DNA from 4 places in the Bradyrhizobium sp. 137 genome. Region 4 is predicted to be linked to each of the others. Evidence: riboswitches for the same ligand, from Rfam matches in the RefSeq annotation. Region 4 holds a riboswitch; each other region holds the start of a gene.

Region 1 (3,149 bases), on a different contig from region 4:
ACGTACCAGAATGCCACGCGCATGGGAGAGCGTGCGCTCGATATAGGTGTCGACCGAGAGCGGATGACGCAGTTCCGCAAGATTTGCGAGCCGCAGCGACGGCAGGCTGGTACGGCCGCGCCGCCAGCCGGCCGCAAACGCGGCAAGATCGGAATCCGAATATGAGAGCACCACGAGATCGGCCGGGTCCTGGCCGATGTCCCTTGGCGTCGCGGTCTCCTCAAGACCGCGGCTCTCGCGGAAAACGACGTGCATCAGGTTGCTAGCCCTGACCTGATCGCGGCCTCGTCAATATCGCCGTGCTCGCCAATCACGACGAGTTTCGATTGCCTGACACCTGCGCCCCAGGGCTTGTCGAACTGGTGGCGCACACGCTCGCCGACCGCCTGCAGCAAGAGGCGCATCGGCTTGCCCGCGATTGCGATATAGCCTTTGACGCGCAGCACGTTCTGCTCGCGCGCTAGGCGCTGAACGGAGGCGACCAGCGCATCGATATCGGCAACTTCCGGCAGGTCGATCACGACGGAGGCAAAATCGTCATGCTCATGCTCCTCCTCGCCGTCGTGATGCGAGGGACGCGCGGCAAGATCGCTCTCGGCGGCGGCGCCGAGACCGAGGATGACGCGCGCATCGATCGCGCCGTCGGTGATGGGAAGCATCGGCACGCGGCGCGGCATCTCGGCGGTGATCGCCGCCTTGGCGGCTTCTATCCCTGAGCTGCCGGCAAGATCGGCCTTGGTCAGCAGCACGATGTCGGCGCAGGCGATCTGGTCCTCGAACACTTCCGACAGCGGCGTCTCGTGGTCGAGATTGTCGTCCGCCGCGCGCTGCGCTTCGACTGCAATCGGGTCCGGCGCGAAGCGGCCAGCAGCGACAGCCTCTGCATCGGCCAGCGCAATCACGCCATCGACAGTGATGCGCGAGCGGATCTCCGGCCAGTCAAAGGCCTTCAGCAGCGGTTTTGGCAACGCCAGGCCCGAGGTCTCGATCAGGATGTGATCGGGCTTCACGGGGCGTGCCAGCAATTGCTCCATGGCCGGAATGAAATCGTCAGCGACGGTGCAGCAGATGCAGCCATTGGCGAGCTCGATGATGTTCTCCTCCGGGCAATTGGCAGCAGCGCACGACTTCAAAATCTCGCCGTCGACGCCCTCGCTGCCGAACTCGTTGACGAGCACGGCGAGCTTCTTGCCGCCGGCATTGGCGAGCAGATGCTGGATCAGCGTCGTCTTGCCGGAGCCGAGAAAACCGGTGATCACAGTGACCGGGACTTTTGCGAGCGAATTCATTCGGCGGCCTCCGGCACGACGGCAAGGGGGGGAATGCGGGCAAGCGACTGCTTGCGGAAGATTTCGGGACGGCTGCGCCAGGGCACGAGGCCGTCGGGCGCGGCCGCATACGCCGCAGCGCCCGCGACCACGTCGCGCGCATTCGTCTCCGACAGGCGGCCATAGACATAGGACCAGCGACCCGGCGCACTCAGCGCGACCGAGCAGCCCTGGCTACAGGCAGAGAGGCATTCGACCGGAACCACATTGACGCCGTCGGGCACGCCGGCGTCCAGGATCGCGCCATGCAACCGCTTGCCCGGCGTGACGTCGCCTTCGCCAAGCGTCTCGCCGGCACGGCAGGTAATGCAGACGTGAAGTGTGACCGTCATCGCCTCTTCCAGAATAACAGCGGGAGGCGAAGAGGCGCACGGACCATTGTGAGAGGCCCGTTTCCCCGTCGCGGAACACCCCGTCCGCCGGTCCAAAATCGTCCGCGCTGGCAGGTCTCCCGGCTTGCGGAGCAGGGCTTTTGCCCTTCGATCCCCGCCTTCCCGATCCCGTTAGGGGTCAGTGGCTTCGGGCATCTCTCCGGTCACGGTCGCGGGGGCGGCTGCATTTTGGACCCAAATCTTGCCAATTCGGACCCTATCGCATTCCCTCTTCGCCTGTCATAGGACAGGAACCAGCGCAGACCCACCATTTGCCGGTGGCCGCCACTTGTCAAGCCGAAGGACCGGATACGATGACGCCTGAACCGGATATCCAAACGGGCGAGGAAACCGACGCCCGCCACGCCGCGAAAATGGCAAAGAAGAAGGCCGCCCGCGACGAGATCATGGCGACCAAGAGCGGCGAAAAAGGCCTCGTTATCGTCCACACCGGCGCCGGCAAAGGCAAGTCGTCCTCGGCCTTCGGCATGATCGTCCGCTGCGTCGCCCATGGCTTGCCCTGCGCGGTGGTGCAGTTCATCAAGGGCGCCTGGGACACCGGCGAGCGCCGCCTGCTCACTGGCCATTTCGGCGACCTCTGCCAATTCCACGCCATGGGCGAAGGTTTCACCTGGGAGACGCAGGACCGCGCCCGCGACATCGCCGCCGCGCGCGCCGGCTGGGACAAGGCCAAGGAGCTGATTCGCGATCCTGCCTTGCGCATGGTCGTGCTCGACGAGATCAACATCGCGCTGCGCTATGACTATCTCGACATCGCCGAGGTGGTCGAATTCCTGACGACGCAAAAGCCGCCGATGACGCATGTCGTGCTCACCGGGCGCAACGCAAAGGACGAATTGATCGAGATCGCCGATCTCGTTACCGAGATGACGCTGGTCAAGCATCCCTTCCGGTCCGGCATCAAGGCGCAAGCCGGCGTCGAGTTCTGATACGATCTCGCCATGGCGCGCGCGCTGATGATCCAGGGGGCCGGCTCGGACGTGGGCAAGTCGCTCATCGTCGCGGGCCTTGCGCGCGCCTTCATGCGGCGCGGCCTGCGCGTGCTCCCTTTTAAGCCGCAGAACATGTCGAACAATGCCGCCGTCACCGTCGACGGCGGCGAGATCGGCCGCGCCCAGGCGCTTCAGGCGCTCGCCGCTCGCGTCGAGCCGCACACCGACATGAACCCGGTGCTGCTCAAGCCGGAGACCGATGTCGGCGCGCAGGTCATCGTCCATGGCAAGCGCATCGCAACGGTGCGTGCGCGCGATTATGCGGCGATGAAGCCCTCGCTGATGGGCGCCGTGCTGGAGAGTTTCGCGCGCTTGAAGACGCGCGCCGATCTGGTGCTGGTCGAAGGCGCGGGCAGCCCGGCCGAGGTGAATTTGCGAAAGGCCGACATCGCCAATATGGGCTTTGCGCGCAAGGCCAACGTGCCGGTCGTGCTGGT
Region 2 (3,149 bases), on a different contig from region 4:
GGCGGGGCCAAGCCACCGGCACGTTCTTCCATCTGATTGCGGAGGACCGGTGAGCGGTTTTGTCAGTTTCGTCTCCGCCGGCCCCGGCGACCCAGAACTCCTCACGGTGAAGGGGACTGCACGGCTGCGCGAGGCCGACGTCGTGCTCTATGATGATCTTGCCTCCGGCGCGATCCTCGATCTCGCCCGTCCCGGCGCCAATCTCGTCGCGGTGGGCAAACGGGCAGGGCGGCCCTCCACCAAGCAGCACCACGTCAACCGCCTTTTGGTTGACTACGCCGCAACTGGCGCGCGCGTGGTGCGGCTGAAGTCTGGCGACGCCGGCATTTTCGGCCGGCTCGAGGAGGAGCTCGAGACGCTGCGCGAGGCCGGCATCGGCTACGAGATCATTCCCGGCGTCACATCCGCCTGCGTCGCCGCCGCGCAAGCCGGCATCCCCCTGACCCGGCGCCACACCTCGCGGCGGGTGCAGTTCGTGACCGGGGCTGACGTCACCGGCGAACTGCCGCAAAACCTGAATTGGGTGGCGCTGGCAGATCCGGAGGCAACCACCGTGGTTTATATGGGCCGGCGCACCTTTCCGGCCCTTGCCGCAAAATTGATCGAGCATGGCCTGGCCGCAAATACGCCGGCGCTGTTTGCGGAATCTCTTGGCCGTTCCGACGAGCGGCTGGTCCGCACCACCATTGTCGAGCTTGCCGAGCAGCTTGCGCGCGGCGGCGCCGCTTCCACCGCCGCCGTCATCCTGTTCGGGGCGCTGGCAGGAGACGATCTGTCATGATGGCCGCGGCCGCCGTTCGCCCCTTGACGCCCGGCTCGCGAAAGGGGCACACAGGAGAGGCATGGTGCTCGACGCGGCGCAAAGCGCCGGAGCATAATCGGGAATGGGGGCGGGCGGACCCAGTTGCGGCGCCCAAATCCCCAGCCGCCCCCGCGACTGTAAGCGGTGAGGGGCTCCGATCAGCCACTGGGCCGCAAGGCTCGGGAAGGCCGGAGAACCCCAGTGAACCGCGAGCCAGGAGACCGGCCCTGCACGTTTTGAGGCCAAGGCCGTCGGGTGTGACGGCAGGAAGGATCTGAGCCATGCATATCGAACCCGGAATCGTGACGGGCGCCAAGCTCGTGTTGAGTTACGCAACCGGCATCGCCGCAGGCGGCGTTGCCTTGAAGCTCGCGGTCGACACCGTGCGCGAGCAGGGCATCGGCTCGTTCGCGACGCGCACGCTCGCCACCACCGGCCTCGTCTTCAGCTTCTTCCAGGTGCTGCCGCACTTCCCCGTCGGCGTCTCCGAGGTGCACTTCATCCTCGGCTCGACGCTGTTCCTGCTGTTCGGTGCTGCGCCCGCCGCCTTCGGCCTTGCGTTCGGCCTGCTGCTCCAGGGCGTCTTCTTCGTGCCGACCGACCTGCCGCAATACGGCATGAACATCACCACGCTCCTGGTGCCGCTGTTCGCGATTCAGGCGTTGGCCACGCGGATCATTCCGCGCAACACGGCTTACGTCGATCTGCAATACCGTCAGGCGCTGGCGCTCTCGACCGCCTATCAGTCCGGCATCGTCGCCTGGGTGGCGTTCTGGGCGCTCTATGGCTCCGGCTTCGGCGCGACCAACCTCGCCAACATCGCGGCGTTTGCGGCATCCTATGCGCTGGTCATCGTGATCGAACCGCTCGCCGATCTCGCGGTGCTGGCGCTGGCGAAGTCGCTGCGCGGTGTCACTGCGCCCGGCCTCGTCACGCCGCGCCTGCATAACGGCGCTTGAGAGACAAGCGAAGGGCGGCCGGTGCGGCCGCCCTTCGCGCTCGCGATGCTCACGCTTTCCCTGATAGGCATCGGTTGCGGCGATCCCGGGCAGCTCACGCGCGCCGCGGCCCGTGCCATCAACGCTGCCGACATCGTCCTGATCCCGCGCAAGGGGCCGGCGAAATCCGATCTGGCGGATCTCAGGCGGACGATCTGCGCGGACGTGCTCACCAGCGCGAGCACGCGCATCGCCGAGTTCGACTTGCCAGTGCGGGACACGACTGAGGCGGACTACCAAAAGGGCGTGGACGATTGGCACGATGCGGTGGCGGCAACCTGGTCGCAAACCATCGCAAATCATCTCGACGGCGAGGGCAAGGTCGCGCTGCTGATCTGGGGCGATCCTTCGCTGTACGATTCCTCGCTCCGCATTGCGCGGCGGCTCGATCCGTTACCGACGATCGAGGTCGTGCCCGGCATTACTTCGATCCAGGCGCTGTGCGCCGCGCATGCGCTGCCGCTCAACGACATCGGTGAGCCATTCCTGGTCACGACGGGGCGGCGCTTGCGCGAAGGCGGCTGGCCACAAGGAGTCGATACCATCGCGGTGATGCTCGACGGCGGCACGGCGTTCGAGTCGCTCGCTCCGGAAAGTCTGCAGATCTGGTGGGGTGCCTATCTCGGCATGCCCAACCAGATCGTCATGTCCGGCGCGTTGGCCGAAGTCGGCCCGCGCATCGTCGCACTTCGGCAGGAAGCGCGCGAGCGGCATGGCTGGATCATGGACAGCTACATTCTCAAGCGCACGCGTTAAGCGAGGCTGCATGCTCCCCGAATGGGTCTACCAAGAGTGTCCCGAAATCTCCGCGATGCACCGCGAGGCAGCGATCGCGCGGCAGACGCAGTTGACAAAACCGACCGGCGCGCTCGGCCGGCTTGAGCAACTGGCGATCGAGCTTGCGGGCCTGCAAGCGACGGAATCTCCTCGCGCCGCGCGCGTGCCGATCATCGTCTTCGCCGGCGATCACGGCATCGTTGCGCAGGGTGTGTCGGCCTATCCTCAAGCTGTGACCATCGCAATGATGGCGAATTTTGCGTCCGGTGGCGCCGCGATCTCAGTGCTGGCGCGTGAGCTTGGCTCCAGCCTGGAGGTGGTCGACGCCGGCACGCTGGCGCAGGAACAGATGGCGGGCGTCGTCACCGACAAGCCGCGGAGCGGCACGCGCGATTTCAGCGAGGAAGCTGCACTTGAGCCGGCGGAACTGGCATTCGCCTTCGCGGCCGGCCAGCGCGCGGTTGCGCGCGCGGAAGTCGGCCGGCCTGATCTGGTGATCTTCGGCGAGATGGGCATTGGCAACACCACGGTCTCGGCGGCCATTGCGGCGAGTCTGCTCGGCATCAGCGCCG
Region 3 (3,149 bases), on a different contig from region 4:
GGTTGGTTACGCTGCCATAGCCGGGAACTGTGGGATTCGGGCTGTTGAATATGCCTGGAGCGAAACTGAATGGGTTGACGGACGACGAGCCGCCGTAAGGTGAATTGTTGGTGTGGGTAAAATTGATGCTGTTGACGTCGAAACCTGCGACGAACTCATTGGCCATGCCAAGGACATGTCCGCGGAATTTCGCATCCATGCGATTGCCGACCTGCTGCTGATCGTGAAAAATCTCGATATAGCTGCTGCGGTTGATCAGGCCGGTGGCGGGGTTATAGGCGTAGCTTTCGACGTCCTTCCAATGTCGCTTGGAGTTCAGATAGTAAAGCGTGTTCTGAACCGAAATTCCATCGGCCACCTGCCATTCAGTTTTCACCTGGTTCCAGCTATCCTGGTAGCGGATGTGGCTGTCGCTGACGTTGTAATTCTTGAAGCGGAGAGATTCATCGAGCCTGCCGTTGATCAGCGGCGTGCCGAAGTAGCGCGACGGGTTGCGGTCACCGTAGTCCGTGGACAGTGTCCAGGTGACGTCGTCGTTCTGCTTGATCTGGATCACGGCATGAAGCGCGACGTTCGAGGTGTCGTCGCGATCGACCCAGCCATCCGACATGTTGCCGGAGGCGGTGATCCGATAGGCGACGTCCTTGCTGACCGGACCGCCACTGTCCACCGCAATTCGCCGGGTCATGTTGCTGTCCAGCGACATCTCGGCCTGATTGCGAGGGACCCACAATGGCAGTTTTGAAACCACGTTGATGGCGCCGCCGACCGCGCCCGCGCCGTACATCACCGACGCAGGGCCGCGCAGCACCTCGATGCGCTCGGTCGACCAGGTGTCGAACGGAAAGGCCACCGTCCCGGCGCCGATATAGAGCTGGGTGCCGTCATACAGCGTCATGACGGAGCCAAGGCCCGTGAAGCCGCGGGTATTGAACGAGACGCCGCCATTGCCCGGTGCCGGGCTCGCCGTGAAGCCGGTGGCGTTTTGCGTCACCGCGTCGAGGATGTTCTGCTGGCCGCGTTCGGCGATGGTTTCAGCGGAGATCACCTCCACGCTGGCTGGCGTCTGCAGTCGCGTCAGGCCGAGCCGGCTGCCGGCCGTGCTCGCGCCGGTGAGGTTGAGCGTCGGTGCGGCGAAGACAGGACCAGTCGGCGCGGCAACCTGTGTACCGGTATTGACAGCTATGTTGCGCTGCTGGCGCAAACGCGCGGCGCTGGCGGTCGCAGAACTGCGTCGGGTGCTTTGGGCCCTCGGCGACGTTGCCGGCGACTGCACCACAACGGGGTCGAGCGTCTGGACCGTCCTTTCGGACTGTGCCCAGCCGTCGGTCGACAAAACCAGGCAGGAGAATGCAGCTGAGCGCAGAATCGCGCGGCGATACCGCGGCGCGAAGATTGTACGGGAGGTCATCAACAGACTCGCGATAACGTGGCACGTCACCGCGAACGCAGCTTGGCCGCTGCCTCAAGAAGAAGGCAGCCCCAACACCCACCAGGACACCCCGCCCAATGTGCTCGCGTGTGACCACGACTGACGGCAGGTCTCCTGGCTCGCGGGTCGTTACCTCTCGCCGCCTTCCCAGGTCCGCAGGCCCAGTGGCGTTTGGCGAAGGCTCACCGCTTACAGTTGCGGGGGCAGCCACGGCGTTGGGGGATCCCCGCACCGTATTCCCTATTGATCTCCCGAAGGAGAACCGTCGTTGTCACCCTAGTTTTATTTGCAAACGGCTGTCAATTGGATGTTTCGCTGCGGCAGAAGTCAGCGCGTGGCGCCGATCATCAGGCCAAGTCGAGGATTCGACACCGCGGGAGATGGCATGTCAGATCACGCGTCGATCCCTTATGAATTGGTTGCAGCGGTGAGCGTGGTGAGGTCTACTGCTTGCGCACAGGCCGACGAGGTCGCGATCACGACGCACACTACGTTCGACGTCGGTGACAACTCCAATGCCGTTCAAAGCTCCGCACGTATCCTTCGTATCGTTGCCGTTAAGGTGCCCTCCGGGATCAACCAGGCGATGATCGTTGGAAACTGGCTCGCGCGATGCTACGTTAGAGGGCATGCACGTCGAATCCACTCTCATTTGCCCGTCATGCGGCCATCGATCCATTGAGACGATGCCGACCGACGCTTGCCAATTCTTTTACGATTGCCGCGGATGCGGCACCCGGCTGAAGCCTAAATCGGGCAATTGCTGCGTGTTCTGCTCCTATGGCACCGTGCCTTGCCCACCGATCCAAGAGAATGGCAAGGGAGCTTGCTGCGGGTAGTTTGCCGATTTCCTGCGTGTGCCGATGAGTGCACGGGCTTTCGCGCGAGGATAACGCGATCGGCGTTGGGGTCCGGACCTCAATTGCTGCGCCGTCGCTCTTGCCCTAATCACGTGGGAATTCCGCCGCGAGCTCGCGCTAACGGGGCCCATAGAAGTGAACGAACGATGAACGGTACCCCGACAGCTATCGGGATCAGCCAGTACGTGAAATGAGGCAAGTCCTTCCAAAGCGGCAACTGCTTTCCATTGTCGACGTAGAACGATCGGGCGCTGGATCGACCTGAGTGGACCGCCGTCGATTCGAGCGGCGGCCGGGTCAACATCATTTCTTCCGCGGAAGACGTGGCCGACCGCATCGCCGACTTCATCAAGCAGACACGATACACGACAGGAGGGAGCATGCAGCATCGATCCACGCTTCGCGCGAGCCTCTCGGACTATTTGGCACCCTTGCCGTGCGCGAGGCAGCTGGAGCTCAGAGCTGCCGCCTATTCCGTCAAGCGTTCCCTCCCGTGACTTGAGCCCCCGGTTCCCGGATCATAAGGATGTTAACACTGTTGCGGATCGACACCCCGGCCTAGTGCATGGTACTGGTCATCGCCCGATCGATCGGAACCCCGAGTGACCCTTTCCTTCAGATTTGGCCGTATCCTGCCGCGCTCGCTGCGCGGTGCGATGACCATATTTGTGATCGCGACCTACCTGATCGCCGGCGTGCTTCACGGCGTGTGCGATCTGGATGTCACAAATTCGTCGCCCAATGTTGTCGTCTCCTTCGCCGACAAGGGCATCGGCCATTCCGACAAGGGCGCTTTGGCCGACCATCACTGTCACGGCTGCTTCTCCGTCTCCGTTCCGGCCCCAGTGATTGCAGCG
Region 4 (3,149 bases):
TCGCCGCAGGTGTGGAGAGCCACGCCGACCTGATCGCTGTGACCGAACTCGGCTTCGACCTTGCGCAGGGCCATCTGTTCGGAAAGGCCATGCCGCTGAAGCAATTTGCACAGTCATCTTTCAGCCCTGTTCCACTTCGTCCAAAATAGTTGCATGAGGAGTGGCTGAGCAGAGCCAGGCAAAGCGTACCAGCGCTCGCCCGCGCCGCCATGCCTACTCGGCACCAGGCATGCGGCTGACTGCAATTAAAGCGGAGTTAACGTTGCAGCCGTGAGCGAGGCTTGCACAAAACCTCCAGTCAGGGTGTGTGACCGGAGGTTTGCCGAGATCCGGCGTAGACGTGCGTCGGCTCGCGGCTTTTAGTCGCGCCGCCGGTTTCGGAATCGTCGAGCGTCGCTTGGCCCCGCGCTGCCATGCCAGACAAACGACGGAAGGTCCCAGCGGTCGAGTCGCGACTGGCTCTCGGAGTAGGGCCTGAGGGCTCGCATAGCTTGAAATTGAGTGGCCCGTTGCTGTCGCAGATGTAGCATGGTCTCAGACCCGGGACAGCACCTTTGGGCAAATTGCCCATCATTGAGCGCGTCTGTCCTTGGCACGGCATTTGAAAGGGATCGCCAATGGCATCGCTCGCCTAAGGAGTCGGAAGGCATGGCTTACAAGATCGTCGCTTCGCAATGCACCGTTTGTGGGGCATGTGAGTTCGAGTGTCCCAACGCGGCGATCAGCCTCAAGCGCGACATTTACGTTATCGATGTCAAAAAGTGCACGGAGTGCGAGGGCCATTCCGACACGCCGCAATGTGCGGTGGTCTGTCCGGTGCCTGACACCTGTGTCCCGTCTAAGACAGCATAAGCAGCCCGCGTCCAGAAGGCTTCACCGCTCGATTTCGCGAACGAAGTAGTAGATGTCGCGCTTGTGGAGGCCGCCGACCGCGTGGGGCGGATCGAGGTCGATCAACATCGTTATGACCTTAAGGCGCCGATCGACTCCGAGAAGCCCTCGAAGGGCTCTGCAGGATATCTAAAGCTACGTCACTTCGAAGCCGAAGAGACGGTCTCGATGCGACGAGATCGGTCCGGAGATCCTGAAGACGTGCGAGAAGCTCGGCATCCGCTTGGCCGTGGTCACCATGCACGCGTGCATGAGCCTAGGGTCATAGCAGGATCCCCGCCGCCCCCGCTCTCGCCGCTTACTCCAGTTTCGCAAGTCAGCGTGCATCCTGAGGTCCGGAACTGTTCCTGCGATGTTGCGCAGGCCAACGTCCAGGCTGCACTACTCGCCAGCGGCGACGGAAACAACGAAGGCGCGCCAAAGTCGCTCAGCACGTAAGTGCTTGGCGCACCGAGGAGATCATCTTGACCAACGCCACGGAGGCGATCGAGCTCGCGGCTCGTCGCGGGGTCCGCCGAACACAGGCAGTCCGACCTGATCATCCGTGCGATCATGGAGCAATCCCGGCCTTGGCAATTCCTAAGGAGCCTCATGGCGCTGTGTTCAAGCGGATGTCGGCCGAGCATGATCGCAACTTCCTCACGGGCGAGTTCGAGAAGCTGCTGACGGAAAAGACCAGGCTTGTCGCGATCACGCAGATGTCGAAGCGCCCAGCGCGTTCGTTCTGCTCGCGTTAGCTCACGACTACGCCAAGAGGGTGTTGAGCGGACGCATTCATAAGCGGAGGCTTCACAGATCCACGCGTTTTTACCAGGCCGGGAGTAAGACCGTTGTGCCCTACCTGGTACAGCTGGCAATCGCTTGGGCAATATCGCGGCAACACTTAGTAGGTTGACGGATCGATCCTCGTGCGTCTAATGCCAGCCGTCGTGGTCTTCGGATTTCGTTTGATCCGGAGCTAAGAGGGAAGCCGGTGCAATGCCGGCGCTGCCCCCGCAACTGTAAGCGGCGAGCCGCTGTCCAACGAAGTCACTGAAGCCATGCGGCTTCGGGAAGGCCGGACAGCAGCGACGACCCGCGAGCCAGGAGACCTGCCTCGACAATATATCGTCCACGGGCGGGGTGTCCCGGTGTGCGCCAACAGCTGTCGCTCACGCGATATTCGCTGCATGCGTCCGCCATGGCCTTTGCCCCAATTATGGGGTCTGATCTATGTCTATTCTTGCGCTTCCCGTTGCCACATTGGGGACGTCACGCATCGGCCCACGACGCGAACTCAAGTTCGCGCTCGAGAGCTACTGGGCGGGAAACTCCAGCGAAGCCGAGCTCCTCGAGGCGGGGAGTGGACTTCGTGCCGCTAATTGGGCACGGCAGAAATCCTGCGGTGTGACGGTCATTCCTTCGAATGACTTCTCGCTCTACGACCAGGTGCTCGATACCAGCGTAATGGTCGGAGCCATTCCCGACGTCTACGGCTGGACCGAAGGTCCTGTGTCGCTCAAGACCTACTTCGCCATGGCACGTGGCGCTCAGGACGGTGATCACACTCAGCATGGGCCAGGCGTAGCCGCACAGGAAATGACGAAGTGGTTCGATACCAACTACCACTACATGGTGCCGGAATTTCACCAGGATCAGATCTTTAAGTATTCCTCTCGAAAGCCGATCGAGGAATATGAGGAGGCAAAAAGCCTCGGCTACCAAACGCGCCCCGTCCTAGTTGGCCCAGTCACTTTCCTGAAGCTCGGCAAAAGCGCAAATCCCGCATTCAATCCGCTGTCGCTGCTTGATAGGCTCCTCCCAGTCTATGTCGATGTGCTCCGCGAACTAGCCTCGTGCGGTGCTGAATGGGTTCAGCTCGACGAGCCATGCCTGGTGATGGACATCGACGAAGCGTCGCGGGCGGCTGTCCGCCGGGCCTATGCTCATTTCGCAAAGGTTGTGCCGGCCCTTAAAATCATGCTGGCCACTTATTTCGGCGCTATCGGCGACAATCTTGAAACAGCCCTTGCCTTGCCCGTTGCCGGGCTTCATGTCGATCTGGTTCGGGCACCCGACCAGTTGGACGCAATTGTCGCCACAGCCCGCAGAGATCTCGTGGTCTCGCTAGGCGTGGTTGATGGTCGCAACGTCTGGCGCTCCAATCTTGCGGCGCTGCTCGACCAACTTGCCCCTTTGGTCAAAAAGCTGGGCAGGGACCGTGTTCAGATTGCTCCTTCCTGCTCGCTGCTTCATGTTCCGATCGACATTGAGCTAGA

The links. A riboswitch is a leader RNA that binds a small molecule or an ion and turns the genes downstream of it on or off. The one in region 4 is predicted to bind cobalamin.
Region 1: another riboswitch for cobalamin. It lies ahead of IVA78_RS12820 (DUF1636 domain-containing protein); the one in region 4 lies ahead of metE (5-methyltetrahydropteroyltriglutamate--homocysteine S-methyltransferase).
Region 2: another riboswitch for cobalamin. It lies ahead of IVA78_RS12755 (energy-coupling factor ABC transporter permease); the one in region 4 lies ahead of metE (5-methyltetrahydropteroyltriglutamate--homocysteine S-methyltransferase).
Region 3: another riboswitch for cobalamin. It lies ahead of IVA78_RS11310 (TonB-dependent siderophore receptor); the one in region 4 lies ahead of metE (5-methyltetrahydropteroyltriglutamate--homocysteine S-methyltransferase).

The regions. Positions count from the first base shown of each region.
Region 1 covers NZ_JADPKU010000050.1:112,936-116,084, forward strand. Annotated here, with positions in the region: gene cobN (cobaltochelatase subunit CobN) at 1-255, opposite strand, end outside; gene cobW (cobalamin biosynthesis protein CobW) at 255-1,289, opposite strand; gene IVA78_RS12820 (DUF1636 domain-containing protein) at 1,286-1,660, opposite strand; cobalamin riboswitch at 1,752-1,973, opposite strand; gene cobO (cob(I)yrinic acid a,c-diamide adenosyltransferase) at 2,014-2,649, shown strand; gene IVA78_RS12830 (cobyric acid synthase) at 2,662-3,149, shown strand, end outside.
Region 2 covers NZ_JADPKU010000050.1:99,236-102,384, reverse strand. Annotated here, with positions in the region: gene IVA78_RS12765 (cobyrinate a,c-diamide synthase) at 1-53, shown strand, start outside; gene cobA (uroporphyrinogen-III C-methyltransferase) at 50-781, shown strand; cobalamin riboswitch at 827-1,047, shown strand; gene IVA78_RS12755 (energy-coupling factor ABC transporter permease) at 1,084-1,761, shown strand; gene cobF (precorrin-6A synthase (deacetylating)) at 1,807-2,556, shown strand; gene cobT (nicotinate-nucleotide--dimethylbenzimidazole phosphoribosyltransferase) at 2,567-3,149, shown strand, end outside.
Region 3 covers NZ_JADPKU010000044.1:439,818-442,966, forward strand. Annotated here, with positions in the region: gene IVA78_RS11310 (TonB-dependent siderophore receptor) at 1-1,411, opposite strand, end outside; cobalamin riboswitch at 1,519-1,714, opposite strand; gene IVA78_RS11315 (GDCCVxC domain-containing (seleno)protein) at 2,062-2,271, shown strand; gene IVA78_RS11320 (hypothetical protein) at 2,895-3,149, shown strand, end outside.
Region 4 covers NZ_JADPKU010000116.1:9,564-12,712, reverse strand. Annotated here, with positions in the region: gene IVA78_RS29520 (EAL domain-containing response regulator) at 1-149, shown strand, start outside; gene IVA78_RS29515 (4Fe-4S binding protein) at 649-852, shown strand; gene IVA78_RS29510 (aminotransferase class V-fold PLP-dependent enzyme) at 1,233-1,628, shown strand; cobalamin riboswitch at 1,805-2,005, shown strand; gene metE (5-methyltetrahydropteroyltriglutamate--homocysteine S-methyltransferase) at 2,104-3,149, shown strand, end outside.